3 regions of the Bartonella sp. LJL80 genome follow, and region 2 is predicted to be linked to each of the others. Evidence: predicted binding sites of a transcription regulator. Region 2 holds the regulator's gene; each other region holds the start of a gene.

Region 1 (4,218 bases), on a different contig from region 2:
TGGCGACCGCCTGTTGGAACCCCGAACTGTTTATAATTTTGTTCACTTCATCCTCACGAAAACCGCGATAGACCAAATTTCTATAAACGGTTGTTGCGCCATCGCCTTTTGCGCTAATCGCTGCAGGCACCTGCGCATTCGATGCTCTTTGACTATTTGCCCGGGTCTGCATGCCTTCTTGCAAAAGTTTCATCTCGTGGAATGGCAGCGGTATGCCATTAATGCTCAATGAAGGAATCTTGGACGACATTGGCATGTAACCTTCGGCCTTCCCTTTGGAGCGGAAATAGTTGCAATCATCTTGCGGTATAGTGACTTCTGCGGGTTTTGTTGTCCGACGATTTTGATTGATTTGGTCTGCCACGGTGCATTCCGATAGCATATAGGTAAATTGCAGTTTGGATAATTGCGCTTGCTTGATTTGCATTTCTGGCGAAAGCTGTTGCTTTGAACTACAACCTACCAGAGACAGAGAAACCGTAATAGCTAGTGATACATGAATGGCGACATGACGCATTGATAAACCCTCCCGACTTTCAATTCTCGCGCTCTTACGCGTTTATAATTGGAAGCGCAACGGTAAAACGAGCGCCTTTTCCCGGTTTGGATTGAATCGTCAGCCTGCCGCTATGATGTGTAAGGATGTGTTTGACAATGGCCAGCCCAAGACCGGTGCCTTTATGCGAGCGGCTTGCCTCCGCATTGACCCGATAAAACCTTTCCGTCAGGCGCGGAATATGCTCCTCAGCAATACCGGGGCCGAAATCACGCACCATGACAGCCACTTGTGCGGCATCGACATTGGCCCCAATTTCAACTTTGCCACCGGTTTGACCGTATTTACAGGCGTTTTCAATCAGGTTTTGGAAAAGCTGGATAAGATCATCACGGCGCCCGAAAACCTGTACCGGCAGCTTTGGCAGATCCAATGTCAGTTGAACACCCAATTGTTGTGAAAGCGGCGAGAGTGTCTCGACGACATGCGTTAGTACACCACGGATATCGACCGGCTCTGCACCATCAAGACCGCTTTTCATCTCTAATCTGGAAAGAGAAAGAAGATCGTCAATCAGACGCGACATCCGTTCAGCCTGCTCTTGCATGATAGACAGAAACTTGTCGCGCGCCGCCGCATCATCCTTGGCCGGACCACGGATTGTTTCGATAAAGCCACGCAATGACGTTAAAGGCGTGCGCAACTCATGGCTGGCATTGGCAATAAAATCCGACCGCATACGCTCCAACATGCGGGTTTCAGTCCGATCACGAAAGATGCATAAAGTATGGTTGCCGTCCAATGGCACAAACAGAACGATGAAGAAACGTTCGTTGTTTTTCTTGTCAAGATAATCCACCTTGACCGTCTGGCGCATTTGCAGGCATCTGCGCGCCGCATTGACAAGTTCGGGCGCGCGAAACCGCGTGATAAAATTTTGTCCAGCATTGACGCCGGAGAAAATTTCACCGGCCATTTTGTTCAAAAACACAATGTCGCTATTGCCATCGAGAAAAAACAAGCCGTCGGGAAGCGCATCGGCAAGTGCGTGTACGTCAAGCATGCTGTTATGCTCACTGGAGGGGGCGACGGGCTGGTTGAGCTGTCCGGTTGCTCCCTCAGGATCGACCGGTCTCTGCCACCAAAATGCCATACCGAATACCAGCAATGAAAGCGGTGCCGCAACCATTGCAGGAAGGAGCGCGATAGCACAAAGCACAATCAATCCGCCTGCCACACACCATAATAAGCGCTTGTTTTCCATTTTTATGTCCTTGCAGCAGAAATGCCGATTTTCTTTTTTACACGAGGCCCTATAATCGCGCTTGATTGGTTGCATGCAGCATAAAGCCAGTATGATAATTATTACAGTTTTTTTACAACTATATGACACGGCAAAATAGATGGATTGTATTGCGAAATTGATGAAACAATCTATAGCGATAGCATCTGGCCGATAAAGGGGACGATCGTGGCGACAAAACCGAAGAAAACGACGGTGGATAAAGACGGTGCGGGCATAAAGCTGACAATCGGCGGCAAGAAGCGCGTTTTCGACATCAATCAACCCAAAATCCCCGATTGGATAGAAAAGAATGCTCTCGCATCTGGCGGCTACCCTTATGACAAACGCATGCCACGTAAAGAGTATGAAGAAACATTGATAGCCTTGCAGATAGAGCTGGTGAAACTGCAGACATGGCTGCAACAAACCGGCGAGCGGGTCATCGCGCTGTTTGAAGGCCGAGATGCCGCGGGTAAAGGCGGCACCATCTTTACGCTGCGCCAATATATGAATCCGCGCTCGGCACGCAATGTTGCACTGCCCAAACCCGATGAAACCGAAGACGGGCAATGGTATTTCCAACGCTATGCCCGTCATTTTCCTACCCATGGTGAAATTGTCACCTTTGACCGCTCTTGGTATAATCGCGCCGGGGTTGAATCGGTGATGGGTTTTGCCAGCCCTGCCCAGGTAGAAAATTTTCTTGCTGAAGCACCGACATTCGAGCGGCTGCTTGTGTCCGACGGCATCCGGTTTTTCAAAATCTGGCTTGATATCGGGCAGGAAATGCAGCTCAAACGCTTTCATGACCGCCGCCACAGCCCGTTGAAACATTGGAAATATTCGAAGATGGACGAGGCGGGCATGGCTATGTGGGACGCCTACACCAAAGCGTCAGAACGTATGATTGAACGCACCCACTCGGCAATGGCTCCGTGGACAATCGTTAAGTCAAATGACAAAAGGCGTGCAAGGCTGGCGGTCATCCGAAGAATTTTGCTCTCCATTCCCTATGCCGACCGCGATATCAAAGCGATTGGACCGGAAGACGAAAAGATTATCGGAATAGGGCCGGAATTTCTCAGTCAAACCAGTTGAAGTGATGGTGAAATTGCGCAATGACTGAACCCGTGACGAGGCGATTGCGTGGCTGCCATGCAATCCGCTACAGCGACAGTTTTGCGATGTGGTCTATATGGAAAAAGACACGCCGTATCAGGTTTGACAAAGGCGATAGATTAAGGAGCTGATATATGTTGCACGCGTTTCGAGGAAAGCAACATATGTTGATCATGAAGATGCATTCTTTTGCCATTCTCTATCGACTATTTATCGCGGCGTTAATCGGCCTTGGCGTACTATCCGGCGCTTCTGCCCAATCGGCGAATAATCCTGGTCTGCCGCATTTTTTCGACAGTCAGGAACGATTGGACCGTCCCGATGTGACGACACTTACGCGGCTGCGTTTTCTCACCACTGTGGACTTTCCGCCTTTTAACTTTATCGATCAGACAGGCCGGCTTTCGGGCTATAATATCGACCTTTTACGGGCAATTTGCAGCGAATTGAAGCTTGAACAGATCTGTCAGGTGGAGGCTCTGCCGTGGGATGAGCTTGTTCCGCACCTACAAGCGCAGGGCGGTGAAGCCATCATTGCCGGTTTGAGGGAAACACCCGATACCGCAAAAAACCTTTCATTCACCCAAAGCTATTTGCGCTTTCCAGCGCGCTTTGTTGCAGCAAACAATATCGATCTTCAGGAACCGATCACTGAAAAATTACGGAAAATGAAAATCGGCATTGTACGCGGCAGCGCCCATGAAAAGCTGTTTGCCGCCTATTTTCCAAAGCTCAAATGGCAACCATTCGATAATGAGGACGCGTTGCGGGCTGCGTTGAAAGCCAAATCAATCGACCTCGCCTTTGGCGATGGTATGGGCTTTTCACTCTGGTTGAACGACAAACAATCGGAACATTGCTGTCATTTCGTCGGCAAGGCTTATCTCGCCCCGCAATTTCTGCAAAGCGGCATGCGCATTGCCGTGGCAAAGAACAATCCGCAACTTGTCTATGCGCTTGATTATGCCCTTAAGCAACTCGAGCGCAAAGGCAAGCTAACGGAATTATATCTGCGCTATTTTCCTGTCGGCTTTTACTGAAGCTTTCACAACTAAAGCCGCGAAACGCTAAGCAGGCGGCTTCTCGATGATATGAAACAGGCCTACAAGCAAAAGCGACAGAGTTTACGTTATAAACGTATGATCAGCTTGCCGAAATTTTTACCCTTTAACAAACCAAAGAAAGCCTCCGGCGCTTTGTCCAGCCCGTCCACAATATCCTCACGATAATGGATGCGCCCCTGAGCCAGCCAGTCTTGCGCTTCGGCAATAAACTCTTCTCGTTGGGCGATATATTCGCGCTGGATAAACCCACGCAG
Region 2 (4,218 bases):
TGCCGTTGAAAATCATCGTCAAAACGAAGACTATCCGATGATTGCAAGTTGAAAATTGCAGCCGTTGGCTGTCTGATATTAGAGCGGTACCCGATTGATGTGAAACATCAATTGGATAAGATACCGCGACAAATCAAAAACTTGAGACGCGCCGGCCGGATAGCATCAGGTCGAAAAGCGCTCTAAGGCCCAGTGAACAATCAGGCGCACGCAATCCGACGGATGTGAAACGAGAGATATCGCGCAACAAGCGGCGGTTTATTAAAACCGTCGCGTTTTTTCCTGCTTTTGTAGGATCGCTCCGATTTCATCGACTTTTTGTTTCGATGGCATCGCATAGCCAAGAGCAACTGAACTGGTTTGCATGCGATCAACCGGCGCTGGCGTCGGTGTCGGCACAAAGCGATAATCTGCCTGAGCGACCATGACCGGCGCAGGTGCCGGTTCAACCTGATTAACCAAAGCGGGTGCTGGCTCTGCTTGCGCCACCATGACTTGTGCCGGCTCCGCTACAACTTTCGGAGCAGAGGTTTGGGTGCGGCCCGGCGTTGTAAACTGCGGCACATTTCCGCTACGCTCTTGCGAGAACGCAAATGCGACATCATAAGGCGCATCGTTGACCGGGACTTGCAATTGGCCGTCACGGCCGCGTTTTTCATAAAATGCATTGCCACCGGCAACCTGCACATAATGCATGTTTTTATACGGGAAGGTCATTCCAGCCGTGTGGAAGAACATCGCATTCTTACTCTTTTTTGCCCGTTCGCCCCGCAAAACCGCATCAGCAGCTTCTTCAACACGCGCTACCGAAGCAGATTCAGTCATGGGACGCGTCAGCACACCAGGAGCAAACTGGTTAGGCTGTCCGACCACACCGCAAATTGTTTTAGGATAGGCTGTCGAGTTGACGCGGTTCATCACAACTGTGCCGACAGCAACCATACCATCACGGCTAGAGCGGTTGGATTCAAAATACATCGCGCGCATAAGGCAGGTTCGTTCCGTCAATGGGTAGGCGACTGTTTTGCTTTTCTTTTTATGACCAAAAGAATCAAACCCGGCGTGGTTTGAAGCACAGCCGGTCACAACCAGAGGTGCCAATACAACAGCGGCAATACCTGCCCAGCGGACTTTCAACATTTTACGCAACTTCGATCTCATGCTTTGTTACCATTCCCGCATGCGCTAACACACAGACAAATGAAGGCAAAATAAAGGCAACCGATAAGAACCGCCACATTCTTGACAAATTCTTGAAAAGTAAGCCTTTTTCGCAAAAGACTATGCAGAGAAAACCTTTAAAAAAACATTAACCGAATGCGTATCCTGCACCTCTCACAGTACGAATGAGATCAATTTCACCTTCATTGATGGCCAAACGTAAACGCCGAATATGCACATCCACCGTACGATCATCGACAAAATTGTCACTACCCCAGACATTATCGAGAAGTTGGGCACGGGAAAAAACGCGGCCTGGGGCGCGCATGAAAAACTCCAGTAATTTGAATTCGGTGGGGCCTAAACGCAGTTCGTCATCGCCCCGGAACACTTTATGCTTGTGCCGGTCGAGTATCAGACCACCTGCCTGCAAACTATCAGCAAGCACATCAGGATTGGCACGGCGCAGAAGTGCCTTAATGCGCGCAATGAGTTCCGGCATTGAAAAAGGCTTCACGATAAAATCGTCCGCACCTACATTCAGGCCGCGTATCCGTTCATCCTCTTCACCGCGCGCTGTCAACATGATGATTGGCAATTGTTTGGTTGCAGGCCGATTGCGCAAGCGTCGGCACAGTTCGATCCCCGAAAGCCCGGGCAACATCCAGTCCAGCACCAACAGGTCTGGAATGTTATCTTCAAGCTCGTATTCGGCTTCTTCACCATCACTGATGGTACGAACGAAATATCCTTCCGCTTCGAGATTGTAACGCAAAAGCGTAATCAACGCTTCCTCGTCTTCGACAACGGTAATCGTTGGCTTATGCGTCATCGGGGAAATCCCTCTATTCGCTGCTGAGGGCATCGACGCCCACCTTATAAGTCAGGTCATCACGCGGACGTTCCGTCGACATATAGGTGCCGGTTATGATGTAATGCAACGTTTCGGCGATATTGGTGGCATGATCGCCAATACGCTCGATGTTCTTGGCACAGAACAACAAATGCGTGCATGCAGTGATGTTGCGCGGATCTTCCATCATATAGGTCAGAAGCTCACGGAAGAGCGAGGTATACATCGCATCAATCTCGTCATCACGTTCACGCACGGCATCAATACGTTCCAACGAACGGCTTGCATATGCATCGAGCACTTCCTTGAGCTGGTTGAGAGCGAGAGAGGCAAAGGCTTCAAGACCACGATAGAAGGTCGCCGGTTGACGGGTTTCTGCAATTGCCGGCGCACGTTTGGCAATGTTTTTACCCATGTCACCAACCCGTTCAAGATCGGCAGAGATACGGATTGCGCCAATAATTTCGCGAAGATCAACCGCCATCGGCTGCCGCTTGGCAATAATGGTCACGGCTTTTTCGTCGATATCACGTTCACTTTCATCGAGGAACATATCATCGGCGATAACTTCGCCCGCAAGACGTAAATCGTCATGGACGATGGCTGCGACAGCCCGTTCGATCATACGTTCGGCATGGCCGCCCATTTCAGCAATCTTGGCTTCCAGATATTTCAGTTCTTCATCGAATGAACGAACGGTATGGTTTGTAGGCATTGTCATTCTCCTGAATTCCAATTAGGGCAATTCTAGATCAAGTGTGACACAGTTTTCGGTATAGAATTGCGATAAAACAAAAACTTCGAGCGCATCCGCTGTTTACTATTAGTTGGACACACTCTAGCCGAAACGGCCCGTAATATAGTCTTGCGTGCGCTGCTCTTTAGGCGAGGTGAACATCATTTCTGTTTCGCCAACCTCGACCAAATCACCAAGATGGAACATCGCTGTATATTGTGAAACACGTGCCGCCTGTTGCATCGAGTGCGTGACGATGACAATGGTATAATTCTGACGCAAATCGTCTATAAGTTCTTCAATACGGGCTGTTGCTATTGGATCAAGCGCAGAACATGGCTCATCCATCAAAATGACTTCCGGACTGACAGCGATTGCACGCGCAATACACAAACGTTGCTGTTGCCCACCGGATAAACCGGTTCCGGCTTCATGCAAACGATCTTTGACTTCTTCAAACAGGCCGGCCTTCGCCAGACTTTGTTCAACGATTGCGTCCAGCTCCTTACGGGATTTCGCAAGCCCATGGATACGCGGGCCATAGGCAACATTTTCATAAACCGATTTTGGAAACGGATTAGGCTTTTGAAAAACCATTCCGACACGGGCACGAAGCTCGACGACATCGATTTTAGGATCGTAAATATCCTGACCATCAAGACTGAGAAGCCCCGAGACCTTAGCCCCCTCAATCGTGTCGTTCATACGGTTCAGACAGCGCAAAAAGGTCGATTTACCACAGCCCGACGGGCCGATCAGCGCTGTAACCTGATGTTCGGGGATATCAAGGTTTATACCATGCAAAGCCTCTTTAGCTCCGTAGAATACTTTAACATCCTGACCACGCATTTTGATCTTCATTATAGACCTGACCTTATTTTCAGCACCCATTTTTGCAGGGCTTTTTTTAAAAAACGAGAGGTGATGTTTCCAATCACCAGCGGCGTTCAAATTTGCGCCGCAGAATAACTGCTGCAATGTTCATCACTGCCAGAAACAATAGCAGGATGATGATGGCACCGTAGGTGCGTTCATTAAACGCGCGTTCCGGCTCGTTGGCCCACATAAACACCTGCACGGGAAGTGCCGTGGCGGGATCTTCCGGTGTTTTCGGATAGTCGACAACAAAGGCAACCATACCGATCAACAATAGCGGTGCCGTCTCACCCAATGCGCGAGCCAAGCCCAGAATAGCACCTGTCAGAATGCCCGGAACAGCCAGTGGCAATACATGCCCGAAAACGGTTTGGGTTTTGGAAGCACCAAGCCCCAAAGCCGCATCGCGGATGGAAGGGGGTACAGCACGCACAGCGGAGCGTGTTGCGATGATGATTGTCGGCAATGTCATCAATGTCAAAACCACACCGCCGACCAAGGATGACGCGCGCGGCCAATGGAGAAAATTGATAAAGATTGATAGTCCGAGCAAACCAAAAACAATGGAGGGAACCGCCGCCAGATTGTTGAT
Region 3 (4,218 bases), on a different contig from region 2:
TTTGTACCAATCTTGGTGCATTCCTATGCATAACGGTGCACATTTTTTCTTATTTATCTATCATTACTTTTGGGGAAGGATCGGCTGCAAGCCTTGGTAACTGGCGGAGAGGAAGGGATTCGAACCCTCGAGAGCCTTTTGAGCCCTACTCCCTTAGCAGGGGAGCGCCTTCGACCACTCGGCCACCTCTCCAAGAACGGGCAATAAACGGTCTCGAAGATAAGTTCAAGCAAATTTAACGAAAATTTTTAATTTGTTCTTCATACCGGACGCATGTCCACAATCTTGCGCTATTGAAGACCACACCACGTCGTTTCAAAAGCATTGTTAAAGCCGAGATACAACTTCAAGCACAATAGGGCCAATAGTTACCCCTATATATAAAGTGAAGTTTCTCATCGAATTATCGCGACATGAAGTGTGTCCAAAGAGCTCTCACCCAGTCAGGGGAAAATTCGATTCGTCATCAAACATACATATTTTGCGCCTATAAACGGCCCGTTCCGACAGCCAAAGCGCGTTCAATAGTTAACGATACCTGAATAAAAGCACTATTGATCGTCGAAATCGTGTCTTTTTTGCAACAGCGTTTTTGCATACTGCCTGCATAACCCCCCTTTCGGTCTTTTCTTGGTTGAATCAAAAATACTGACGAGTATGTTCAGCTCATGAAGAAGGAGCGCTTGGGTGCGACTTTTTCGGTTAAGGGGATCGGGGAACAGCTTGCTGAACTTCATTACCCCGACCCAATTTAAACTTTGACTGGAGGTCAGATATGAACATTAAGAGCCTTCTTCTCGGCTCCGCTGCAGCCCTCGTTGCAGTTTCTGGTGCCCGCGCAGCTGACGTTGTTGTTGCCGAGCCAGAACCCGTAGAATACGTTCGCGTTTGCGACGCTTATGGTGCAGGTTACTTCTACATTCCTGGTACCGAAACTTGCATGCGCATTTCCGGTTATGTCCGTGCAGACATCAAGGGCGGCGACAATGTTGGCGCACGTCAGCGTGGCGATATCGACCGTGACACATATGCATGGCGCACACGTGCAACACTTCGTTTCCATACAGCTTCGGAAACCGAACTTGGCACTCTTCGCACTTTCATCGAGCTGCGTTCGCAGTGGGATAAGGGCGCAGAATGGGGTAGCAATGGCGATTCCGCTTCTGGTCAGCTTCGCTTCGCTTACATCGAACTCGGTGGTTTGCGCGTTGGTTTGGACGAGTCAATCTTCAACCATTGGACAGGTTACTATGGTAACGTCATCAACGACGATATCGTAAACCCAATGGCTTACACACGTACGAACGTTATCAGCTACACATTCAACAATGGTAACGGTTTCTCCGCTATCTTGGGTGTTGAGCAGGGTAACGATGATGGCGACAGCTATGGTGAAAGCTACTACCGTGTAGCTGGCAACGACAGCGACATCTTCTACAAAGGCCATGTTCTTGATCAGCGTATCGACGACTACACACCAAACTTCGTTGGTGGTTTGAAGTTCGTTCAGGGTTGGGGCGGCATCTCTGCAGTAGCAGCATACGACGCTTATTATGAAGAATGGGCTGGTAAAGTTCGTTTGGACTTGAACGTGACTGATCAGTGGAACGTTTGGGTAATGGGTGGCTACAAGTCAGCTGACGACCGTTATGCTGATGACGACACCTACGGCGTTAACGGATATCGCTACAATGCGAACCGTAACCTTACAACACTTGGCGTTTACCGTCAGATCAACTCGATCTATGGTGACTGGGGTGGCGATTGGGCTGTTTGGGGTGGTACAACCTTCAAATTCAACCCGAAGACAAGCTTCAACGCACAGGTATCTTACGATGACACAGATACATTCGCTGCTTCCGTTAACGTGAAGTACGAATTGGTTCCTGGTTTGGTTATCACTCCAGAGTTGACCTACGTATCTTGGGATAACGATTTCAGCATGCGTAGCTACGATCGTACATTCCAAATCAAGGACTCTATGAAGGGTCAGGATGCTTTCCAGGGTATGGTTCGTATTCAGCGCTCGTTCTAATCCTTTAGGATTAAACAAAGAAAAACCGGTAGTTTTGCTACCGGTTTTTTTTATTTCTAGGTTTTTTCGTATTGTTATTTGCTCCGCATATAACGTTTGATATTTGCTATAATCTTAAGCTCAACAGTGCGCTTTAAAACTGCAAAATCTATAAGATGGCGCACTAGCAAAACTTATTGTTTTGGATGTTGTGTTCACCAATCTGCGAGATTTAGATGCTATAGCTGTTTTTTTTGCAGAGCTCCGGCTGTTGCCATTAACAGAGGTTTTTCAAAACAGTTTCGATCAGACCGTTATAAAGACATTATAGACGCGCCGTGTCGCCTTTCCCTTCCATAGAAACCGCCGTCGTTTGGACTTAAAATCATCATGCATTTCTAAAGTTTTTTCTTCTACGGACATGATAATTACATTGACTTAAGGCAAAACGAGCAACGAGTTTTCGCTCCGCGGTTGATCAAGTCAGCTGCTGAGATCCAATCGCAACACATGCGTAGAGATTTAAACGATCCGCGTATTTGCAGATGTTATTCAGTACGAAGCTAATGCATGAAAACCATAAAGCATTCTACCTGTCATCAACATGTCATGTAATTAGGTAATGCAGACACAATCCAGGTGGCAAATAAAAGGTGTGTCATGCTTTATCGTATCTCCGTTTCGGCAATCGCGCTGCTTCTTACTGGCAGCTTTGCGAATGCCGAAACTTCATTTAATCGAATTTCCAGCTTTGCTGTGCATAAGAATCTATCCGTCAATGAAAAGCCAGAGCAGAAAACATCAGCCGAGATAATTTCTGCAAGCGATGACGGAACTAAGCTTGTTTATTCAGATAGTCCTGGTAAGCGCGTTGGTTTCATCGACATTACAAATCCAAACAATCCAAAGCCGTTGGGTACCACTCTTTTGGATGGTGAACCGACGTCTGTAGTGTTTGTACGAGATAAAGTATTTGCTGCCGTCAACACTTCCAAATCTTACACGGAGCCATCGGGACGGCTCGCAATCATCAATGCACATGATAAGAGCGTTCAGAAATATTGCGAATTGGGAGGACAACCAGATTCTATCGCGCTCTCTCCCGACAAAACACGCATCGCTATTGCAATTGAAAACGAACGCAACGAAGACATGAATGATGGTGAGCTTCCCCAACTTCCCGCTGGCTTCCTGATTCTCGGAAGAATAGCGGACGATACTGTTGATTGTGCTTCACTGATCAAAGTCGATCTGACAGGCTTAGCCGCAATAGCTGCGGATGATCCAGAACCCGAATTTGTCAGCTTTAACACGGCCAATCAAGTGGCCGTAACTCTACAGGAAAATAATCACATCGTGATTGTTGATGGCAATGATGGCAGGCTTTTGTCTCACTTTTCGGCCGGAAAAGCCGATCTTAAAAATGTTGACATGAAAAAGGACGGCAAACTATCATTTTCGCAAAATGCTGAGGGTATATTGCGCGAGCCAGATGCTGTGAAGTGGCTGGACGACAACCGCCTAGTCATTGCCAATGAGGGCGATTATCACGGTGGATCTCGCGGTTTTTCCATTTTCGACAAAAATGGGACGCTGCTCTATGAGAGTGGTGCTTCTTTTGAACATGCTTTGGCACAGGTTGGGCATTTTCCTGAAGGGCGAGCTGATAAAAAAGGCGTTGAACCCGAGGGGCTGGAAGTCGCCAAGTTTGGTACGACACCATATCTTTTTGTACTGTCGGAACGTGGCTCCGCTGTGGGCGTCTATACGCTTAACGGCGATACGCCTAAACTCAAACAAATCCTACCCTCAGGCATCGCACCGGAATCAGCCGTTGCCATCCCGTCGCGTCATTTGCTGGTAACGGCCAATGAAAGTGACTTGGCTGACGAAGGCGGCGCCCGCTCGCATGTAATGATCTATGAGTTGCAAAATGGGAATGCTGTCTATCCGACACTGACTTCGGCAATTCAAAATGAGGTACCAATTGGCTGGGGCGCTCTATCCGGTTTGACAGCTTCCCCCTCAGACCCCAACATTCTTTATGCGGTTAGCGATTCAATCTATGCGAATGCGCCGACTATTTACACCATTGATGCATCTCAAAAGCCGGCAAGGATCGTCAAATCCGTGATTGTATCGGAAAAAGGCGAACCAGCGATAAAACTCGATCTTGAAGGTATAGCATCTGATGGGGACGCCGG

Evidence for each region. The regulator PhoB, encoded in region 2, activates phosphate uptake and scavenging genes when phosphate is short. The targets are predictions, from matches to a motif close to TGTCATNNANCTGTCAT.
Region 1: a site for PhoB is predicted at 1,872-1,888, ahead of ppk2 (polyphosphate kinase 2). Genes of this name have one in related genera too.
Region 3: a site for PhoB is predicted at 2,609-2,625, ahead of ACYSNS_RS05580 (esterase-like activity of phytase family protein). Genes of this name have one in related genera too.

The regions. Positions count from the first base shown of each region.
Region 1 covers NZ_JBTXLM010000001.1:749,288-753,505, reverse strand. The annotation lists gene ACYSNS_RS03375 (hypothetical protein) at 1-517, opposite strand, end outside; gene phoR (phosphate regulon sensor histidine kinase PhoR) at 552-1,760, opposite strand; gene ppk2 (polyphosphate kinase 2) at 1,968-2,879, shown strand; gene ACYSNS_RS03360 (transporter substrate-binding domain-containing protein) at 3,074-3,940, shown strand; gene ACYSNS_RS03355 (NADP-dependent oxidoreductase) at 4,030-4,218, opposite strand, start outside.
Region 2 covers NZ_JBTXLM010000008.1:6,334-10,551, reverse strand. The annotation lists gene ACYSNS_RS11910 (cell wall hydrolase) at 262-1,161, opposite strand; gene phoB (phosphate regulon transcriptional regulator PhoB) at 1,310-1,993, opposite strand; gene phoU (phosphate signaling complex protein PhoU) at 2,007-2,729, opposite strand; gene pstB (phosphate ABC transporter ATP-binding protein PstB) at 2,853-3,611, opposite strand; gene pstA (phosphate ABC transporter permease PstA) at 3,685-4,218, opposite strand, start outside.
Region 3 covers NZ_JBTXLM010000002.1:289,603-293,820, reverse strand. The annotation lists tRNA gene ACYSNS_RS05590 (tRNA-Ser) at 102-192, opposite strand; gene ACYSNS_RS05585 (porin) at 776-2,035, shown strand; gene ACYSNS_RS05580 (esterase-like activity of phytase family protein) at 2,675-4,218, shown strand, end outside.